DNA from 4 places in the Mesorhizobium sp. B2-4-2 genome. Region 3 is predicted to be linked to each of the others. Evidence: riboswitches for the same ligand, from Rfam matches in the RefSeq annotation. Region 3 holds a riboswitch; each other region holds the start of a gene.

Region 1 (5,197 bases), on a different contig from region 3:
AGGAATGGCGGCTTCTCCCAGGCAAAGCCGTGGTTGCCGGTGCCGGCCAAGCACCTGTCGCAAGCCGTCAATGTCCAGCAAGGCGACGAGCATTCGCTGCTCGAACACTACCGACGCTTTCTCGGCTTCCGCCGTGCCCATCCGGCGTTGGCCAAGGGCGATATCAATTTCATCGAAAGCCAGGGCGACACTGTCGCCTTCACGCGCCGCGCGGGCAACGAGCAGATCGTCTGCGTCTTCAACCTGGGATCCGGGCCAGCGGAGGTTGACCTTGGCGGTCGATCGCTGCAACCTTTGCCCGGACACGGATTTTCGGGACAGCAGAGCTCCGGCTCCATCCGCCTCGGCGGCTACGGCGCCTGGTTCGGGCGCATCGACTGAATTCTAGGGACCACTGGAGGGAAACATGGCCGATGTCACGCTGAGGCAAGTGAAGAAATCATACGGCAATCTCAACATTCTGCACGGCATCGACCTCGACATCAAATCGGGCGAGTTCATCGTCTTCGTCGGGCCGTCGGGTTGCGGCAAGTCGACATTGCTGCGCTCGATCGCAGGGCTCGAGGAGATCACCTCGGGCGAGCTCAGAATAGCCGGCGAGGTGGTCAACGACGTGCCGCCGTCGAAACGCGGCATCGCCATGGTGTTCCAGTCCTACGCGCTCTATCCGCATATGACGGTCTACGACAACATGGCGTTTTCGATGAAGATCGGCAAGGAAAGCAAGGCCGAGATAGACAAGCGCGTGCGCCAGGCGGCAGAGATCCTGCAGCTGACCAACTATCTCGACCGCCTCCCCAAGGCGATGTCGGGCGGCCAGCGCCAGCGCGTGGCCATCGGCCGCGCCATCGTGCGCAACCCGAAGGTGTTCCTGTTCGACGAACCGCTGTCGAACCTCGACGCCGCGCTGCGCGTCGCCACCCGCATCGAGATCGCCAAGCTCAAGGAATCGATGCCCAACACCACCATGATCTATGTCACCCACGACCAGGTCGAGGCGATGACGCTGGCCGACCGCATCGTGGTGCTGAAGGAGGGCCATATCGAGCAGGTCGGCACGCCGATGGAACTCTACAAGAAACCCGGCAATCTGTTCGTTGCCCAGTTCATCGGCTCGCCGGCCATGAACATCCTGCCGGCGACCATCGACAAATCGGGCAATCCGACCGCCATCAGTCATGTCGGCGGCCGCAAGGCTACGGTGCCGATCGCGACGCCGGCCTCGGCCAAGGGCGCGTCGGTGAGCTTCGGCGTGCGGCCGGAGGACCTGACGATCGCCGGCGGCACGGACTATCTGTTCGAAGGAACGGTGGATTATGTCGAGCAGCTCGGCGAGGTGCAACTCGTCTATGTCGACATCGGCCGCGCCGACCTGCCGCTGGTGACCAAGCTGCCGGGCAATGTCGAGGTCAAGCGCGGGGCGACACTGCGGCTGAGCGCCGACGCCGGAGACCTTCATATCTTCGACGCGGATGGACGATCCTTCGCGCTGCACGAGACGGAAGCGAAAGCGGCCTGAGAGCAGGCCATGAATTAATTGCCGGTCACGCAAAAACAGGAGCGGCGGGCAAAGCCCGCCGCTCGTGTTTGGTGTCAGCTTCGGCTGTTAGTGGCCGAAGAGATTCCGGTCACTGCCCTGAGGGGCGGACTTGTGTACATCGCCCGACGAATTGAGCAGCTTGTAGACGGGCGAGCCGCTGTCGCGGATCGAAGCCGTGTGCGCATTGTCGACCGAGGTGACGGCAGGTTGGTTGGCGCCATTGGAGCCATAGTTGTCGCTGCCGGCAAAAGCGCTGCCCGACACCACCAGAACGGCGGCGGCAGCAAGGATGATCTTCTTCATTTCAAGTCTCCTGAATTTTCGAATTTCGCCAGGACGGCGGAAGGCCCGCCGTCAACTGGAGATCGGCTGTTAGTTGTTGCCGAAGAGGTTGCGATCGGCACCCTGGACAGGCGTCTGGGCAGCCGGTTCCGACTTCTTGGTCGAAGCGGTGTACGAGCTGTCGACGGCGGTGGCCGCAGGGGCATTCGAACCATAATGGTCGCTACTAGCGAAGGCGCTGCCGGAAACAGCCAGAAGGGCGGCGGCAGTGAGAATGATCTTTTTCATTTTTTGATACTCCAGTATTTTTCCGTCCGTCTAGCGGCGTGTCTTGGGAGGAAATCGCGTCGTTCGGACAGCCCCGATGTGGGAAAGCCATACCGCCATTTCCAATCACGAAGTTTTTCCGTGTGGACCAAGTTTCCACCACTTGAAATTGTGCCAGGGCCTTCTACATTCGTTTTTTTCCATTTGTTATCAGATAGTTATTCTAACAGACCGCGCGATCACCAACTGTGTCGAAGGCCCAGTGTTCACACCGTCCTGCACGCATCGTCAACAGAAACGAACCGTTCGGTTCGATTTTAGAGGGCGCTAATAGTCACTTTTCGAAACCGTTAACCTTTTTGCCTCCGCCACGAGACGGAATCCGAGGCGGCGACCTGAGGCTTTCTGCCCCTGCAACGGCGGCCGCACCGTTTTCAGTGCGTGTCGCGCGGCATGGATGCGATGTCGTTTTCATGCCGACGACAAGCCGGCGATCATGGTTAGATCCTGCCATCTCAGGTGCCGCCGCGTGACGACGAGGCGGAGAATTGGGAAGCCGGTCAGAATCCGGCGCTGCCCCCGCAACGGTGGTGGAGTTCAGGTCGCAACGGGAGACCACTGGGCAAAGGCCTGGGAAGGTGTCGCGACAGTCCGCAAGGACAGCTCCAGAGCCCGGAAACCAGCCCGAGATGTTGGACTCGACTGATCGCGGCGGGCGGTCAAGAGGCGGATGGTGCATGTCCGGCGCAAGCCGGCGCGCGGCTTGATCCTTCCTCTCTCCCCTCCGTTCAGTCCTTCAATGTGAGGACAGGACTTCAATGCGAGGACAGGACATGGATGCGCGCAACGACATGCTGAAACGGCTGCAAGGCCGCAGGGACGGCTTCTCACTCGAGCAGCCCTTCTATACCGACGCCGACTACTTCAAGCTCGACATGGAGCTGATCTGGTACCGCGACTGGCTGTTCATCGGCCATGATTGCGAACTGCCCAGGCCCGGCAGCTTCATTACGGTGCAGATCGGCGACTATCCTGTCGTGCTGGTGCGCGACCAGAAGGGCAACATCAACGCCTTCCACAATTCTTGCCGCCATCGCGGCAGCCGCGTCTGCAACACAGACAAGGGCACGGCGGCAAAGCTCGTCTGCCCCTACCATCAGTGGACCTATGAACTGGACGGCAGGCTGCTGTTCGCCAGGCAGATGGCCGAGGGTTTCGACAAGAGCCAGTTCGGCCTGAAGCCGGTCGCCTGCGAAAGCGTCGGCGGCTACACCTTCATTTGCCTCGCCGACGAGCCGGCGGATTTCGCGCCGATGCGGATGATGATCGAACCCTATTTGCTGCCGCACCGGCTGCGCGAAGCAAAGGTCGCCTTCGAGAGCACCATCGTCGAGAAGGGCAATTGGAAGCTGGTCTGGGAAAACAACCGCGAATGCTATCATTGCGCCGGCAACCATCCGGAGCTCTGCAAGACCTTTCCTGAGGCGCCGACCGTGACTGGCGTGCAAGGCGCCGACAGCGACCCGGAGATGCTGGCTCACTGGGCCAAATGCGAGGCCGCCGGCCTGCCGAGCAAGTTCCGCATCGACCCGGCCGGACAATACCGTGCCATCCGCGCGCCGCTGCTGCGCGATGCCGTCAGTTACACGATGACGGGAAAACACGCGGTCAAGAAGAACCTGTCCGACAGCGTTGCCACCGACCGCATCGGCTCGTTGCTGCTCTATCACTATCCGACGACCTGGAACCACATCCTCGGCGACCACGCCGTCACGTTCCGCGTGCTGCCGATCAGCGCCACCGAGACCGCGGTGACGACCAAATGGCTGGTTCACAAGGACGCGGTCGAGGGCGTCGACTACGACCTTGCCGAACTCACCCATGTCTGGACCGAGACCAACGGCCAGGATCGTCGCATCGTCGAGGAAAACGCCTTCGGCATCCTGTCGCCGGCCTATGAACCCGGCCCCTATTCCGAACTGCACGAAGGCGGCGTCATCCAGTTCGTCGACTGGTACGCGCGTTTCATCGGTCCGCGCCTCGCCGAAGACGGCCGGCCGGCCCTGCGCAGCGTTGCTTGAGAGGTAAGGGATGAATGCGATGACGTATCTCGGCCTCTATCGCCATCTCGATCAGATGGCGCCCTGGAACGACAGGCTCCAGGTGCTGGAAGTGATCGGCGTGAGCGACGAGGCGCCTGATGTAAAGACCTTCACCTTCCGCTCCGACAACCAGACCTGGTTCCGCTACAAGCCGGGCCAGTTCGTGACGCTGGAACTGCCGACAGCGGATGGGTTGCTGATGCGCACCTACACGCTGTCGTCTTCGCCTTCACGGCCATTCTCGATCGCGGTGACGGTGAAGGCGCAGGCCGGCAGCACCGGCACACGCTGGATGTTCGACCATTTGAGGCCTGGTTCGCACGTCAAGGCGTATGGGCCGGCCGGAGACTTTTCGCTGCACAGCCACCCGGCGGCCAAATATCTGTTCATCTCGGCCGGCTCCGGCGTGACGCCGATGATGTCGATGCTGCGCTGGCTGAACGACTGCGCGCCATGGACCGATGTCGGCTTCGTCAACTGCGCCCGCCGCCCCGAAGAGATCATCTTCCGCAAGGAGCTGGAATTGCTCGGCAGCCGCATGCCCGGCCTGTCGCTCGGTTTCATGATCGAGGAGCGGTCGAGCCGGGAAGGCTGGTTCGGCCATATGGGCCGCATCGACGCCATCCGGCTGCCGCTTTTGGCGCCCGATTTCCGAGAGCGCGAAATCTTCTGCTGCGGCCCCGACCCCTTCATGCGTGCCGTGCGCGGCATGCTCGAAGCCGCCGGCTTCGACATGGCGAGATACCATCAGGAGAGCTTTGCAGCGCCGCTGGTGGAGGAAATTCCGGCGCCGTTCGCCTCGCCGACTGGAGACGGCGCAGCCATTCCTGTCGAAGCCGCGACGCCGATCCGGTTCTCGATTTCGGATGTCGATGCCGCATGCGTCGCCGGCCAGACGGTGCTGCAGACGGCGCGCGCCTCGGGAGTCAGAATCCCCGCCGCGTGCGAATTCGGCCTGTGCGGAACCTGCAAGGTCAAGAAGCTCTCGGGCGAGGTCGAGATGAGC
Region 2 (5,197 bases), on a different contig from region 3:
TGCGCGCCAGAAGGTCGCTTGCCAGCAACAGCACCGCCCCGAACAGCGCGCAACTTACGATCAGGCGCAGATGCAGCGCGCCGGCCAGCGGCCGCGACAGATGCGGGATCATGAGGCCGACGAAGCCGATGACGCCAGCGACCGAAACCAGGATCGCGGTCGAAAAAGCGGCGACCAGAAACGTCGTCCGTCGCATTCGCGCCACCGGCACGCCAAGACTTTCGGCGGCATTTTCGCCGGCCAGGAAAGCGTCCAGCCGGCGATGATTCCACAGCCCGTACGCCGCAATCGTGCCGGCCCCAAGCACACCCAGCCAGATATTGTCCCACCGCGCAAGGCCGAGCCCGCCCATCGTCCAGAACAGCACCGAATGGGCGGCGCGCTGGTCACCGGCAAAGACCAGGTAATTGGTCAATGCGGTGAACATGAAGGAGACCGCAAGTCCGGCGAGGATCAGCCGTTCGGGGCCTTGTCCCCTCACCCGCGCAACCAGCAAAAGCACAACGCAAGCCGCCAGAATACCGCCGGTGAACGCAGCGATCGGTAGCGTCCAGATCCCGAAACTGTCGCCGAAGACGGTGATGACGGAGACAGCGCCGGCGGCGGCTCCCGACGAGAGGCCGAACAGGAACGGATCGGCAAGATCGTTGCGCGTCACCGTCTGTAACAGCGCGCCGACCACGCCCAGGCCGCCGCCGACACAGATGGCCAGGATTATGCGCGGCAATCTGAGGTCGACGACGATCCTGCCGACCGGGCCGGACACGTCATGCCCCTTCAATCCGATCGCATGGCCAAGTGCTGCAACGACGTCGCCCAACGGAATCATCGTCGAGCCATAGGCGATCGACAGCAGCGCGAACGCGGCGATTGCCAACGCCGCCGCCGTCATGGCCAATAGGAATGCCTTGTGCCGCAAAGTCATGTTCCCGGTTAAAACGCTTCCGGATGCATCGCCCTGGCAATCTTGCCGATCGCGTCGATATTGGCCGGCCCGGGTGTCAGTTCGGCATAGCGAAGCGCCACGAAGCGTTCGTTCCTGACCGCGTCCGTCTCCTTCATTGCCGGATGCGCTTTCAGGAAATCGAGCAGCTTCCGGTAGCCGCCGCCATCCTGATAGTCGAGCAGGATGAGGAATTGCGGATTGCGCGAGGCCACCGTCTCCCAATCCGTGTTGCCCCAGCTGGTGTCCATGTCGGCCATGATGTTGTCGCCGCCGGCCGCGGAAATCATGGCGTTGGGAATGGCGAACTTGCCTGATGTGAACGGCTTGTCCTCGCCGGAATCATAGAGGAACACGCGCGTTCCCCTGCGGGCGCCGACCTTGGCCGTGATTTCGGCGAGCTGCGCCTTCCAGCCGGAGACGAGCTTATCCGCTTCGGCCTCCTTGCCGAAGATCTTGCCCAGCTTCTCGACATCGCCATAGAGCAGATCCATCGAAGCGGCGGGGCGGTTCTTGTCGAGATGGACGCAGCTTTCCGTCAGCACCAGGGTCTTGATGCCGTGTTGCGCCAGCGTATCGGGCGTCACCTCGCCGCCCGGCTTCATGCCGTAGTACCAACCGGCGAAGAAGAAGTCGGGCTCGACAGCGACCAGGTTTTCCAGCGTCGGATATTTGGGCGCCAGTTCCGGGATCGAGCCTTGCTCGGCCTTGAATTCGGGGCCGACCTTGTACCATCCGGTGATGCCGGTCAGGCCGACGATCGACGGCTGCAGCTTCAGGGCGAAGGCCATCTCGGCCATGTTGAGATCGTGAATGACAGCGCGCTTTGGAGGCGCGTCGAAGGTCAGCGACTTGCCGCAGCTGTCGACCGTCACCGGAAAGGCGAAGGCCGTAGAGGCCAGCAGGGAGAAGGCAAGAGACACGGCAAGGCGTTTCACGGATGTTGCTCCTTCGTTGCACGGGAATTGGATCTGCGCTCACGAAGATGGCGCGGCACGGTTCGGAACCTCGAACACCGTCAGCTCGCGGTCCTCCGTCGGGTGGCGCAACCTAAAGACGTCGACACCGAAGATCTCGCGGATCAGCTGCTGAGTGAGTGCTTCGCGTGGCGGCGCCAGCACATGCAACCGGCCATGGCTCATCACCGCGACCCTGGTGGCGAAAGGCGTCACCAGCGCCAGATCGTGCAGCACCGCGATCACGGTCATGCCGAGGCCTGCAACCAGTTCGAGCAACTCGCTGCGCGCCCGCGGGTCGAGATGGTTGGTCGGCTCGTCGAGGAACAGGATCTTCGGCTCCTGTGCGATGGCGCGGGCAAGCTGGGCGCGCTGGCGCTCGCCGCCCGACAGCGAGCCGATGGTGCGGCCAAGCAGCGGCAACAGCCCGGTCCGGCGCAGCGCCTCGACGACAATGTCGCGTTCCTCGCTCCTGTGCCTGCGGCCGGTATGCGGAACCCGGCCGAGCTCGACATAATCGATCACCGCCAGCCGTGGATCCGGTTGATCGGTCTGGCCGACGACGGCGATGTGCAGCGCCCGCTCGGCGGTCGAAATCCTGTCCAGCAGGCGCCCGGTGAGCTTCACTTCGCCCGAACTCGGCCGCAGCATGCCCGACAGCATGCGCAGCAATGTCGTCTTGCCGGCGCCGTTGGGACCGATGATGGCGAGACGGTCGCCCGCCGCCACCGAAAGGCTGACCGGATGCACCAGATGCAGGCCATCCGCCGCCGCGGCCAGGTCGCGGGCCTCGAGAAGCGGCGCGGTCATGGGCAATTCCTTGCAGGGCCTGCCGGAATACGGGCCAGCGTCTTGCTTGCCAATCCTGCCGGACGCTGGCCTGAATTCACCTCGGTGGCGATATCGCGGCAAAGCGTGCACACGATGATGCGATGCATGGGAATGCAGTGAATGCGATCGATGGAGCCGTCCAACTTCCGTCACTTTCAAAAATGGCGACGGAAGGAAGCTGGCTTGAACCGGTCGACAAGACCGAACCCCGCGTCTCCTCCCGGCACACCCCGTCCGGTCAACCCATGCAGATGGCAGGTCTCCTGGCTCGCGGGTCGTTGCGCCATCCTGCCTTCCCAGCCTTGCCGGCCAGTGGCTTCTCGGATTTTGCTCGCCGCTTACAGTTGCGGGGGCAGCCATGGCTTCGACCCGAAAATCGGGCCTCACCATGTTCCCTTTTCACCCCTCGCCTTGCGGCGCGGGGACCATCACGAGTCGCAGCCTAGGATGCAGGCACCGTCGAGGCAAGGTCGATGCATGTTCTGTTATAACGATACAAACTTGTGGTCAATCACTATCGCGCGCCACCAGTTCCAGCGGCCAGACCTCGCGAATGATCTCTGGCCCTTTCGCGCCGGCGAAAGCCGGGAGCGAGGCGAGCAGGATTTCGCCGAGCCGCCGCCCCATCGGGTCAAGGCTCGGACGAAAGCCGGTCAGCGCCGGCGAGAAATAACGGCAGAGCGGCGTGTCGACGATGACGATCACCGCGACATCCTGCCCGGGCTTGATCCCCATTTCGGCGAGCGCTTTGCAGCCGCCGAGCGCCATCGAGTCGTTGTTGAAGATAATCGCGGTCGGCGGATCCTTCGACCGCATGACTTGCGGTGTCACCGCGTAGCCACCGGCTTCGTTGATAAAACCGTCCACAATCAGGCCGGGATCGACTTCGATGCCGTGCCGCCGCAGCGCCTTGCAATAACCCTCCAGAAACAGATAACCGAAATTCAGGTCAAGCGACGGCCGGATGGCGGCGATGCGGCGGTGGCCACGCGCAACCAGCCGGTCGACCGCATCGGCGCCCGCCTTCTCGAAATCCAGATCCAGAGAGGGATAGCTGTCGTCGCCGGACCGGCTTCGGCCGAGCGTCGCGAAGGGAAAGCCGGCCTTGCTCAGATAGTCGATGCGATCGTCCTCGCGCCGCGTCCAGGCCAGTACGACGGCATCGGCACGACGCGTCTCGACGACGCGGCGCAGCCGCTCCTGCTGATAATCCGCCGGCGCGCCCATGACGATGATCAGGTCCAGCCCGCACTCGGCCAATGTCGCTTGCAGTCCGGTGAGGAACGGAATGAAGAACGGCTCGCCATACTGCTGGTCGCCCGGATGCGGCTGCAGCATGAAAGCCACGGCATGGGTGGTGCCGCGGCGTAGGTTCCTGCCCGAGTGGTTCGGTGAATAATTGAGCTTCCGGGCCGCCTCGAGCACGCGCTGGCGTGTCTCGGCGTTCACGTCGGCGCGCCCGTTAAGCGCGCGCGAGACTGTACCGATCGAAATGTTCAGGTGTCGCGCAAGATCGTGAATGCTGGACGCCAAGACCTCCCCCTCCTGCTTCTGGCTAGCACCAGCCGGTCGTGCGGCCAAGGCGTTTCAGAGCCGACGGTACAAATCCGATTGACAATATATGCCATCGGGTGTGTCATCGTAAACGTTTACGGAAGTCATTTACGGACTGCCGTGGGTGCCAGCCAGGAGGGGTTGGCCGGAGGAGCGCTGGATGATGCACGTCGTCCTGGTCGGGTGCGGAGCCATGAGCAAAACCTGGCTCGAGGCCATCAGCCAATCCCCTGCCGTCAAGATCGTCGGTCTCGTCGACCTCGACGCCGACAGGGCGCGCCAGCGGGCACGCGAATACGACCTCGCCGGGGTCGCGATCGGGACCGATCTCGACGTCGTTCTCTCCCAGACCAGACCCGATGCGGTGTTCGACGTGGTCGTGCCTGCCGCCCGTCGCGCCGTGGCGAATTCGGCCTTTGCCCATGGCTGTCATCTGTTGACGGAAAAGCCGCTGGCCGACAGCCCGGACAATGCGCGCGCCATCATCGACGATGCGCGGCGCGCCCGGCGCATCCATGCCGTGGTGCAGAACCGCCGCTACGTCGCCAACGTCCGGCGCATCCGGCGCTTTCTCGGCTCCGGCGCCATCGGCGCTGCGACCAGCATCCATGCCGATTTTTTCATTGCGCCGCATTTCGGCGGTTTCCGCGAAGGCATGCGCCATGTGCTGCTGCTCGACATGGCGATCCATACATTCGACGCCGCCCGCTACATGGTCGATGGCGAGCCGACCGAAGTGTATTGCCGGGAATGGGAGCCGGCCAATTCCTGGTACCGGCAGGGATCGTCGGCAAGCGCCACCTTCGAGCTCGGCCAGGGCAAGATGTTCACCTATCGCGGCAGTTGGTGCGCCGACGGTTTCCGCACCAGTTGGGAAGGCAGTTGGCGCATCGTCGGCGAACGCGGCAGCCTG
Region 3 (5,197 bases):
TCCAACCCAGCCTTGCTGCGCTCCAGCGCATCCAGCAACGCACGCGACGTTTGGGGAATTCCCTCAACTACATAGCCCTGTTCCTGGAGGTCGTGCAGCATCGCCAGCACGCTGGATGGCACATCCAACCCGACCGCATAGCCGGTGCGGCCGGGAGCGCTCGGGTAATCGGGGATCAGAATGGCGAGCTTGCGCTCGGCGCGCGGCGTTTCCCGAAGCCTGATGAAGGCCGCGACCCGGTCCGCCACCTGTTCGACGCGATCGGGCTCCGGCCGGTTGGCAAAGGCGCGGTGGCCGAGCGCCGGGTCGGTCTCGCTTTCGCCCTTGAACGAAACGGCGCCGGCGAGGATGCGGCCGTCCAGTTCGGGCAGAACGACATGCATGGCGAGGTCGGCGGGGGCCAGCCCGCGCTGGTTCTTCTCCCATACGTCGCGGCGGGTGGTGGCGACGATGACCTGGAAGACGGGAACGCCGGCGCGGTCGAACAGGGTTTCGACGCCGGGTTCGGCGCCGGACGCGAAAGCGGTCGCGGTGATGATGGCGGCGGGCTTGGGCTGGGCAATCGCGGTTTCAACAAAAGCCAGAGATTCCGGGTCTTTCAGGCTGGAGACAAAGATCGGCACCGGCAGCATGCCGCGCTGCCGTAGCGCCTCGAAAAGCGCGTCGATGGGCGCGACATCGGCGGCGAGCAGCATCGAGCGGTAGAAGAGGATGGGAATCACGGGTGGGTTGACGTTGCCGGCGTCGAGTTCCGTCACACCCCCCTCTGTCCTACCGGACATCTCCCCCGCAAGGGGGGAGATTGCTCTTTCATCGACGATTTCGCCTATCGCGGATGGTCGAGATAAATCCCTGTCCAAGGGGACAGAAGAGGAGCCGGCCTTGATGACAGCCGATCTCCCCCCTTGCGGAGGAGATGTCCTGCCGGACAGAGGGGGGTGTGAAGGATCGTCAACATTCGATAAGTCCGGCTTCTCCACGACTCCGCGCCCCGGCTCATAAAACCCGGCTTTCGGCACGCTTACCGGCTCGGCAATCTCGCCATCAGACCCCGCCAACCGCGCCAGCCTGCGCACCAGCGCGCTCATATTGGCCGGGCCGCCCTGGCGGAAATAATTGAGCAGCCCGTCCAGTTCCTCGCGCGGCAGCGTCGAGGCTTCGATCAGCCTGATATCCTCGTCGTGGCTTTCACCGGGAAGTAGTGCCAGCTTTATGCCGCGCTCACGGGCAACCACGGCCAACTGGTCGCAGCCGTAGCGCCACCACTCGTAACCGCCGAGAATACGCACCAGAATGACTTTGGCGTGACGGGCGACGCTGTCGATCCAGAGGTCGACGGACATGGGGTGGCGCAGGTCGCGCAGCGCGGCCAGCCGCATCGTGGGCAGCCGATCGGCGTCGCCTTTCCAGGCCGCTGCCAGTCCGGCCAGGTCGCTGTCCGTGAAGGACAGCGCCACCATTTCCGCCGGCGTCTGCCGCAGATCGACCGGCTCGGCGAGATCGTCGAGCGAGGCGGATGTGGTGGTGAGGATGTGCATCGCGGTCGGTGTTGCCTCAGCCGGCGAGGATATGCTCGATCGCCGGGCGGTTCAGCCCCTTGAGGCCGATGACGACCAGGCGCGAGCGGCGGTCGTCGTCAGCCGTCCAGGCGCGGTCATAATAATGATTGACGCGCGGACCGACCGCCTGCAGCAACAGCCGCATCGGCTTGCCGCCGACCTCGACGAAGCCTTTCACCCGCAGCACGTTCTCCTGTTCGGCGGCGGTCGCGACGCGCTTTGCCAGGTCGTCCGGGTTGGCGATCGAGGGGATGTCGACGATGAACGTATCGAAGTCGTCGTGCTCGTGGTCGAAGGCGCCGTCATGATGGGACTTGCGGTTCTCGATGTCGTCCTCGACGGCGAGGCCTAGCCCGAGCAGCACGGACGGATCGACCTTGCCATGAGCCGTCGGCACGACCTTCACGGCGCGGGCGGAGTGTTCGCCAATGATGGCGTTGGCGCGAGCCGAACCTGCGGCATCCATCAGGTCGCTCTTCGACAGGATGATGAGGTCGGCGCAGGCGATCTGGTCCTCGAACACCTCCTCGACGGGGTCGTCGTGGTCCAGTGTCTGGTCCTGCGCGCGTTGCGCCTGCAGGGCGTCCATGTCGTTGGCGACGCGCCCCTCGGCCAATGCCGGACCGTCGACCACGGCGATTACGCCGTCGACTGTCACCCGGCTCTTCACTGTCGGCCACTGGAAGGCCTGGACCAGCGGCTTGGGCAGAGCCAAGCCTGAGGTCTCGATCAGGATGTGGTCGACCTTCGGCGTCAGCGACAGGATCTGGTCGAGCGCCGGGACGAAATCGTCGGCGACGGTGCAGCAGATGCAGCCATTGGCCAGTTCGACGATGTTTTCCTCCGGGCAGGTGTCGATGCCGCAGCCCTTGAGGATCTCGCCGTCGATTCCGATGTCGCCGAATTCGTTGACGATGATGGCGATCCGCTTGCCGCCCGCGTTCTCCAGGAGATGGCGGACCAGCGTGGTCTTGCCGGCACCCAGGAAGCCGGTGACCACGGTACAGGGGACGCGGGAGAGAGTGGCGGCGGAAACTGCGGCGGTCATGATCAGTCCTTCAGCATGTCGAGGGGAGGAATGCGGGCGACGAGGCCGCGCTTGAGGGAATCCGGGCGACCACGCCACGGAATGAGGCCGTTGGTCGAAGCGGCGAAGAGTTTCGCGCCGGTGACGAGATCGGCGCCGCTGGCGATGTTCAGGTCGCCGAAGACATAACTCCAGCAGCCGTCGCGAAGAATCGCCGCACTGAGACGGCGCTTGCAGTTGCCGAGGCATTCGACGGTGCGGACACGGACATTGTCGGCCGTTGCGGCTTGGCGCGTATCTTGAGCCAAAACTTCGCCGGCGCGGGGATGGGCATCGGAACCGGTCTCGTCGCGGCAGGAAGCGCAGATGATAACAGTGACGCCGGCCAAGGCGTCGCTATCGCCAGACAAGTCGCTATCGCCAGACAAAATGTCCGCTGTTTCAGCCGGGAAACTGCTGTCGCGTTCCAAATCGGGCTCCTTGCCCGGAAAACCCGCCGGGCGATCGGATTCTTATGTCTCAGACGGCAGGTCTCCTGGCTCGCGGGTCATCGCCTTCGTGCCGCCTTCCCGGGACCGTCCCAGTGGTTTTCGGCCTTGGCTCGTCGCTTACAGTTGCGGGGACAGCCGCGGATTTGAAATCGAGATTTCGCACCGCATTCCCTCTTGGCTCCTCCCTTTGCCGAGAGGAGACCGTCTGGAATGGATTTAGGCTCTTGCAGGCGGCGGTGTCAACGCGCGTCTACGACACGGCAATGTCGGCGAGCGGCTGCCCAAGGTCGCCGGCGGGCGTAACCTCGATCCGTTCGAGGCCGAGCCAGCCCTGCATCTGCGTCAATTCCTGGAAGAGTTGCGCGGCGGTTTCAGGCGGCGCGCCGGGCTCGGCATAGGCCGCGTGGACGCGTAGCACGCTGGCCGGCCGGTCGGCCTTGAGGTCGACGCGCGCCACGATCCTGTCGCCGAGCAGGAACGGCAGGACGTAATAGCCGTATTGCCGTTTTTCGGCAGGGGTGTAGATTTCTATGCGGTAGTGGAAATCGAACAGCCGCTCCGTGCGCGAGCGCTCGAAAACGACCGGATCGAACGGCGCCAGCAAGGCGCGGGCCTCGATTTTTCGTGGAATACGGGCCTCCTTATGGAGGTAAGCCGGTTTGTTCCAGCCCTCGACACGCACCGGCACCAGCTCGCCTGTTTCAACCAGCTCCTCCAGCCGGCCCTTCATGTCGGCCGGCGACAGGCGGAAATAGTCGCGCAGGTCGCTTGCTGTCGCGACGCCATGAGCGCGGGCGGATATCCGCAGCAATTCCCGATGCGCGTCCTCGGCAGACGGCACCGGCAGATCGAGGATCGCCCGCGGCAGCACGCGCTCGGGCAAATCATAGAAGCGTTCGAAGCCACGGCGGTGCGCGGTGGTGATGCGTCCTGCCCAGAACAGCCATTCGAAGGCATGCTTGGCGTGGCTCCAGCCCCACCAGCCGCCGGATCCTTTCTGGCCTTCGAGCGCGGAAGCGGCGATCGGGCCGCGCTCCGCGACCTCGCGGTAGATCTCTTCTATATAGGCGGCGTGCTCGCGGCCCCATTTGGCGAGACCCAGATACATTTCATCGCCACGCTCGGCGCGCTGCATGCGCCAACGCATCAGGGGATAGGTCTCGACCGGCAGGAAGGAAGCCTCGTGCGCCCAGTATTCGAAAACCGTGCGCTTGCGCGTGACGGCGGCGTTGTCGAGCAAGGCGAACGGGTAGGGACCAAGGCGCGAATAGAGCGGCATGTAGTGAGCGCGCACCACCGCGCTGACGGAATCGATCTGCAGCAGGCCGGTACGCGAGAGCACACGGGCGAAGTGGCGTCGGTCGGGCGTGCCGGCGGGGCGGGGATCAGTGAACCCTTGGGCGGCGAGCGCGATACGCCGGGCCGTGGCGAGCGAGATATTTTCCTTCATTCGGATGCGACTCTGATGGCTTGTTGAGCGTGGTTCGGACAGTTGATTCCGGCCATGCTAGCAGGGTTTTGGCGGCAACTCTGTCAGGAGAGAAAAGTGGAGTAAAAAGCGAAGGAAATCAAACAGGAGCGGATCGGACCAGTTTCTTCCCTTATGCCGTCCAGGCCAGTGTTTTGAACAAGGTTTGACTTGCTTCGCCGGAAGCGCTGCGCTAACCCTCGCCGCGTTGCAGCAAAGGCCCCTTAAAACGGTTCAGCGGTTAAACTGTCACGCTTCCGCAATGGGGTCTGGTGCTGTAATCAAAATGGATTGGCGCCAACGGAAAGCCGCAGCATGAACGCACTTCTCAGTTCGTACCTGCCCATCGTCCTGTTTATCGCAGTGGCGGCGGCTGTCGGCGTCGCGCTCATCGTGGCGCCGTTCCTGGTGGCCTACCGCAATCCCGACCCGGAAAAGCTTTCCGCCTACGAATGCGGGTTCAACTCGTTCGATGACGCCCGTATGAAGTTCGACATCCGCTTCTACCTGGTGTCGATCCTGTTCATCATCTTCGACCTGGAAGTGGCCTTCCTGTTTCCGTGGGCGGTGTCGTTCTCGAAGATCGGCATGCTCGGTTTCTGGTCGATGATGGTGTTTTTGGCGGTGCTGACCATCGGCTTTGCCTATGAAT
Region 4 (5,197 bases), on a different contig from region 3:
GCGGCACCGGCTTGGCCGAACTCCTTGGTGATCGCCACCGTGCTCACTTCCGTCGTCGCGAAGGTCGCGCCGATGAAGATTAGGGCGAAGGTGATGATCTGTACCGGCCGCAGGCGGATTGCCGAGCCAGTCGAACCATGGTCCACCGGCCGCACTTTCGGCTCCGTCGATCGCTGCAGGATGAATGCTATCGAGCCCAAAGCGAGAAACAACGTGCTCGCCAGCATGCCTGCTTCCGGAAACAGCGCCGCACTGAGGCCCACCGACAGCGACGCGCCGGCGATATAGACCAGTTCGTCGGCCGCCGATTCGAAGGCGAAGGCGGTGTTCATCTCCGGCCGGCCGCGAAAAAGCTCGGTCCAGCGCGCGCGCACCATTGCCGGCATGCTGGGCATGGCCGCTGCCAGCAGCGCCGACACGAACATTGTCCATACCGGCCAATCCTGGTTGGCCGACGCAATCAGCAGCAGGAATGCCAGCACGGAGATGATGGTGGTGGGCACCACGATCCATGTCTGGCCGAGGCGGTCGACCAGCCTGGAGATCTGCGGCGCCAGGAAAGCGTTGGCCAGCGCGAATGTCGCCGAGACGGCACCCGCCAGCCAGTATTCGCCACGCGTCTGCGACAGCATCGCCACGATGCCGATCGGCGCCATGGCGATCGGCAGGCGCGCCATGAAGCCTGCAGCGGCAAAGCCCTTGGCGCCAGGGGCTCGAAAGATCTCGGAATAGGGGTTCTGCATGATCCGTTCCTCGACAAAAGGCGATTCGGAAATTACATACGATGCGTATGAATACTAAATAGATCATACGTCGCGTATGTCAATTGGCATACGTGACGTATGTAGATAAGGCCAGAAGAGATGCACAAGCCCCGCAGGGAAATGATCGCCGAAACGCGCGCCAAATTGATTGCCGCGGCCCGGCATGCGTTCGGAACGATCGGTTATGCCGAGGCATCGATGGATGATTTCACCGCATCGGCAGGGCTGACGCGCGGTGCGCTCTATCATCATTTCGGGGACAAGAAGGGGCTTTTGCAGGCGGTTATCGCCGAGATAGACGCCGAGATGGCGGCACGGGTGAATGAGGTTGCAGCGAAAGCACCGACCCGCTGGCAAAGCTTCGTCGACGAATGCACGAGCTACATCGAAATGGCGCTGGAGCCGGAAATCCAGCGCATCATGTTTCGGGACGGTCCGGCCGTGCTGGGGGATCCCGCGCAATGGCCGAACGCCAATGCCTGCGTCGCGTCGATGACCGATCACCTGACGACGCTGCAGGGCGACGGGGTGGTTGTCCCGGGCGTAGACCCCGAGACCGCGGCACGGCTGATCAACGGGGCGAGCAGCCAGGCGGCGCAGCGGATCGCCAATTCGAACGACCCGGAAGCGACGTCGAAGACCGTGGTGGCGGCATTCAAGCAACTGCTCGAAGGATTGTTGAGGAAGGATGCCGGAGCCGCCTGACGACGGCAGGCCGCCGGCAGCGCGCTGCGCATGCCGTATCGGCAATCAAATCAAGGGTTTGTCAGACTTTTCGCATGTTGCCGCCTTGAGGCGTGCGATCGTTGATTTGAGCGGAACTTCGCCCTGTCCGCAAAACGTCTCGCTCATGATCAGCTCGGGCAGCGGCAGCCGCCGCCCCCAGCCATGTGTTTCGAGGTCCGGTTTCGGCGCGAACTCCGAGACACGGCCGACACAGAGATAGGCCACCGGCGTCACATGCTCGGGAATCGACAGAAGGCCTTTCAACGCCTGCGCCTCGATAATGCTGACCCAGCCAACGCCGACGCCTTCGGCGCGCGCCGCCAGCCAGAAATTCTGCACCGCGCAGACCGTGCTGTAGAGATCCATCTCGGGATTGTGCCAGCGTCCCAGCGGCGAACCCTGTGAGCGTCGGCGGTCGCAGGTGATACAGATATTGAGCGCGCTTTCGCAGATGCCTTCCAGCTTGAGCTTGCGGTAGAGCGCCCGCCGCTCTTCCTCGATCGCCGGCAATTCCTGCTCGCGCGCCGCGAGGAACAGGTCGCGCACCTGTTCCCGTCGTTCGGTGCCACGAATGACGATGAAATTCCATGGCTGCATGAAGCCGACCGATGGCGCGTGATGGGCGGCAAGCAGCAGCCGCGCCAAGACCTCGTCGTCGACGGCCTCTGATGTAAAATGGCTGCGGACATCGCGCCGCGTGAACATGGCGCGGTAGACCGCATCGCGCGCCATCTGGTCGAATCCGTCACCCACGGGGATGGTCATATTGTCCGGCATCGCTTGTCCCCTTGCGATTGCAATCAACTGCCGTCCGCCTGACCATGCGGATGACGATGCCTGCCAGGCCGGTCTTCTGGCTCGGGATCAACCCGCATCCGGCGCCTTCCCGTCATCGACAGTGGCATTTACCGGCGCGGTCCCCCTTACAGCGTTGGGCACGCCACGGTATCAAACCGTGTTCCCGATTCTCCCGCTCGCGGCGGGCACCAGGCAGTGGCGGGGACTTTACGACGAAGCCCCTGCGCCGCCAATCCCCGCGGCGACGCGAACGGACGCAAGCGCGATTTTCCCCAACCATCAGGCCGCAACGCATGGCCATCGCCGCGCCGGGGCACTAGATAGGGAGCATGGCCACTCGTCTCTACACCCATCCGATCTTCCTCGAGCACATCACGCCACCCGGCCATCCGGAGCGGCCGGACCGCTTGCGCGCCATTGAGCGCGTGCTCGACGACGAGGCTTTTGCCGCGCTCGACCGCCTCGAGGCGCCACAAGGCGATGAGGCCACCATTCTCTACGCGCATCCCGAGGATTTCGTCGAGCGGGTACGCGCCGCCATTCCCGAGACGGGCATCGCCCGCATCGATGCCGACACAACGGCCAGCCCGAAGAGCTGGCAGGCGGCGATCACCGCGATCGGAGCCGCCAACGCCGCCGTCGACGACGTCTTTGCCGGCAGGGCAGACAACGTTTTCGTCGCCGCCCGGCCGCCCGGCCATCATGCCGAGAAAGCGACCGCGATGGGCTTCTGCCTGTTCAACACGGCGGCCATCGCCGCACGTTATGCACAGCGCAAACACGATATCGAACGTGTCGCCATCGTCGACTGGGACGTGCATCACGGCAACGGCACGCAGGATGTTTTCTGGGACGATCCGTCCGTGCTTTATTGCTCGACGCACCAGATGCCGCTCTACCCCGGCACCGGAGCAAAGAACGAAACCGGCGCCGGCAACATCGTCAACGCGCCGCTTGCGCCGCAGACCGGCAGCGAGGCGTTCCGCGATGCCTTCCTGTCGCGCGTGCTGCCCTCGCTCGACAATTTTGCACCCGACCTGATCATTATTTCGGCCGGCTTCGATGCGCATCATCGCGACCCGCTGGCCGAGATCAACCTGACCGAGGATGATTTCGACTGGGCGACCGGCCAACTCATGCAGCGCGCGGCGCGCCACAGCGGCAACCGGCTCGTCAGCCTGCTCGAGGGCGGCTACGATCTGCAAGGATTGGCATTTTCGGTCGCCGCCCATGTCGGGCGACTGATGAAAGGATGAATGATGGCTGGTGAAACCAACGAAGACGTCAAGGCGATGAGCTTCGAACAGGCTCTCGACGCGCTGGAGAAGATCGTCGATGATCTGGAGCGTGGCGATGTGCCGCTCGACCAGTCCATTAGGATCTACGAGCGCGGCGAGGCGCTGAAGGTGCATTGCGACCGGCTGCTGAAGGCGGCCGAGGACAAGGTGGAGAAGATCAGGCTGTCCCGCGACGGCAAGCCGGTCGGGACGGAGCCGCTGGACGCGGATTGAGGCACGCAGCCGTCTCTCTGGTTTTTGACACGATCATGATTGAGGATAGAACGCGTCCCGATTGAAACGGCTCCAGGACAAGAGGAGATACGGAAGCGATGTGCAGAAACATCAAGACCCTGTTCAATTTTGATCCGCCGGCGACCAACGACGAGGTGCGCGATGCAGCCCTTCAATTCGTTCGCAAGCTGAGCGGAAGGACGCGGCCTTCGAAGCAGAACCAGCACGCATTCGACCATGCCGTCGAGGCCATCGCGGCGTCGGCGCGCGAGCTTCTCGATTCGCTTGAAACCAACCAGCATCCGCGCAATCGCGAGGAGGTTGCGGCCAAGCTGCGGGCGAAGGCGGCGATCCGCTTTGCCTGATCTGGCCAAAGCAGCCATCGGCCGCTGACAAGGAGAGTTCATGAGCTTCTTTCCCGGGAAGGATCCTGAAGCCGGCGATGCCTTTGCCAGCGACCAGATCGAATTGATGGTCATTCCGAACGCCAAGGACATTGGCGGTTTTCAGGTTCGCCGCGCCTTGCCGACTGCCAAAAGGCGGCTGGTCGGTCCCTTCATCTTCTTCGACCGCATGGGCCCGGCCATCCTGCGTGCCGGTCAGGCGCTCGACGTCCGGCCGCATCCTCATATCGGCCTGTCGACGGTCACCTACCTGTTCGACGGCAGGATCAGGCATCGCGATTCGCTCGGCACCGAGATGGTGATCGAGCCGGGTGACGTGAACCTGATGACCGCCGGCCGCGGCATCGTCCATTCGGAGCGCACGCCGGAAGAACTGCGCGGCGCGCCGATGTCGATCTCGGGGCTGCAGACATGGTTGGCGCTGCCGGACGGCAAGGAGGAAGTGGCGCCGGTTTTCGAAAACACCGCTGTCGCGCGGCTTCCCGACATCGACGCGGAAGGCGTCAGCGGCCGCATCGTTATAGGCGATTTCCAGGGGCTGCGTTCCCCGGTGCGAGCCGATTCCGAGACGCTCTACGCCGACCTCAGGCTGGCGCCCGGCGCCAGCGTGAAAATCCCTGCTGACGCGGAAGAACGCGCCATCTATACGCTGGAAGGCGAGGTCTCGATTTCCGGCGACGTGTTTCCGGCGGAACGGCTTCTGGTGTTCCGGCCCGGCGACGAGATCGTCGTATCCTCACAGGCTGGTGCCCATTTCATGCTTTTCGGCGGTGCCTCGCTGGGCTCGAAGCGCTACATCTGGTGGAATTTTGTCTCGTCCTCCAAGGAGCGCATCGAACAGGCCAAGCAAGAATGGAAGACCGGCCGCTTCGACATCGTTCCCGGCGATGAGGAAGAGTTCATTCCACTGCCGGAAGGCTGAGGAAGTCGACGACGGGGCGTGCCTTTCGCGTCATTTGGCAGGCATTTACTTTCGCCTGCCGGCGGCCTATCC

Evidence for each region. Region 3 has a riboswitch for cobalamin ahead of FJ942_RS15810 (DUF1636 family protein). Riboswitches for the same ligand answer to the same signal wherever they lie in the genome.
Region 1: linked by a shared signal. The riboswitch ahead of FJ942_RS27115 (aromatic ring-hydroxylating dioxygenase subunit alpha) and the one ahead of FJ942_RS15810 (DUF1636 family protein) in region 3 are both predicted to bind cobalamin.
Region 2: linked by a shared signal. The riboswitch ahead of FJ942_RS14910 (ABC transporter ATP-binding protein) and the one ahead of FJ942_RS15810 (DUF1636 family protein) in region 3 are both predicted to bind cobalamin.
Region 4: linked by a shared signal. The riboswitch ahead of bluB (5,6-dimethylbenzimidazole synthase) and the one ahead of FJ942_RS15810 (DUF1636 family protein) in region 3 are both predicted to bind cobalamin.

What each region holds. Positions count from the first base shown of each region.
Region 1 is NZ_VFVM01000018.1:65,933-71,129, forward strand. It holds gene FJ942_RS27095 (alpha-glucosidase) at 1-381, shown strand, start outside; gene ugpC (sn-glycerol-3-phosphate ABC transporter ATP-binding protein UgpC) at 407-1,519, shown strand; gene FJ942_RS27105 (DUF680 domain-containing protein) at 1,607-1,843, opposite strand; gene FJ942_RS27110 (DUF680 domain-containing protein) at 1,913-2,110, opposite strand; cobalamin riboswitch at 2,590-2,792, shown strand; gene FJ942_RS27115 (aromatic ring-hydroxylating dioxygenase subunit alpha) at 2,923-4,170, shown strand; gene FJ942_RS27120 (hybrid-cluster NAD(P)-dependent oxidoreductase) at 4,190-5,197, shown strand, end outside.
Region 2 is NZ_VFVM01000005.1:381,075-386,271, forward strand. It holds gene FJ942_RS14900 (iron ABC transporter permease) at 1-925, opposite strand, end outside; gene FJ942_RS14905 (ABC transporter substrate-binding protein) at 934-1,881, opposite strand; gene FJ942_RS14910 (ABC transporter ATP-binding protein) at 1,921-2,709, opposite strand; cobalamin riboswitch at 2,966-3,175, opposite strand; gene FJ942_RS14915 (LacI family DNA-binding transcriptional regulator) at 3,238-4,263, opposite strand; gene FJ942_RS14920 (Gfo/Idh/MocA family oxidoreductase) at 4,445-5,197, shown strand, end outside.
Region 3 is NZ_VFVM01000006.1:161,423-166,619, reverse strand. It holds gene FJ942_RS15820 (cobaltochelatase subunit CobN) at 1-1,538, opposite strand, end outside; gene cobW (cobalamin biosynthesis protein CobW) at 1,555-2,607, opposite strand; gene FJ942_RS15810 (DUF1636 family protein) at 2,610-3,056, opposite strand; cobalamin riboswitch at 3,094-3,298, opposite strand; gene FJ942_RS15805 (winged helix-turn-helix domain-containing protein) at 3,328-4,527, opposite strand; gene FJ942_RS15800 (NADH-quinone oxidoreductase subunit A) at 4,861-5,197, shown strand, end outside.
Region 4 is NZ_VFVM01000001.1:414,846-420,042, forward strand. It holds gene FJ942_RS02010 (MFS transporter) at 1-743, opposite strand, end outside; gene FJ942_RS02015 (TetR/AcrR family transcriptional regulator) at 864-1,469, shown strand; gene bluB (5,6-dimethylbenzimidazole synthase) at 1,515-2,267, opposite strand; cobalamin riboswitch at 2,316-2,496, opposite strand; gene FJ942_RS02025 (histone deacetylase family protein) at 2,618-3,544, shown strand; gene FJ942_RS02030 (exodeoxyribonuclease VII small subunit) at 3,548-3,799, shown strand; gene FJ942_RS02035 (DUF2277 domain-containing protein) at 3,898-4,164, shown strand; gene FJ942_RS02040 (pirin family protein) at 4,205-5,125, shown strand.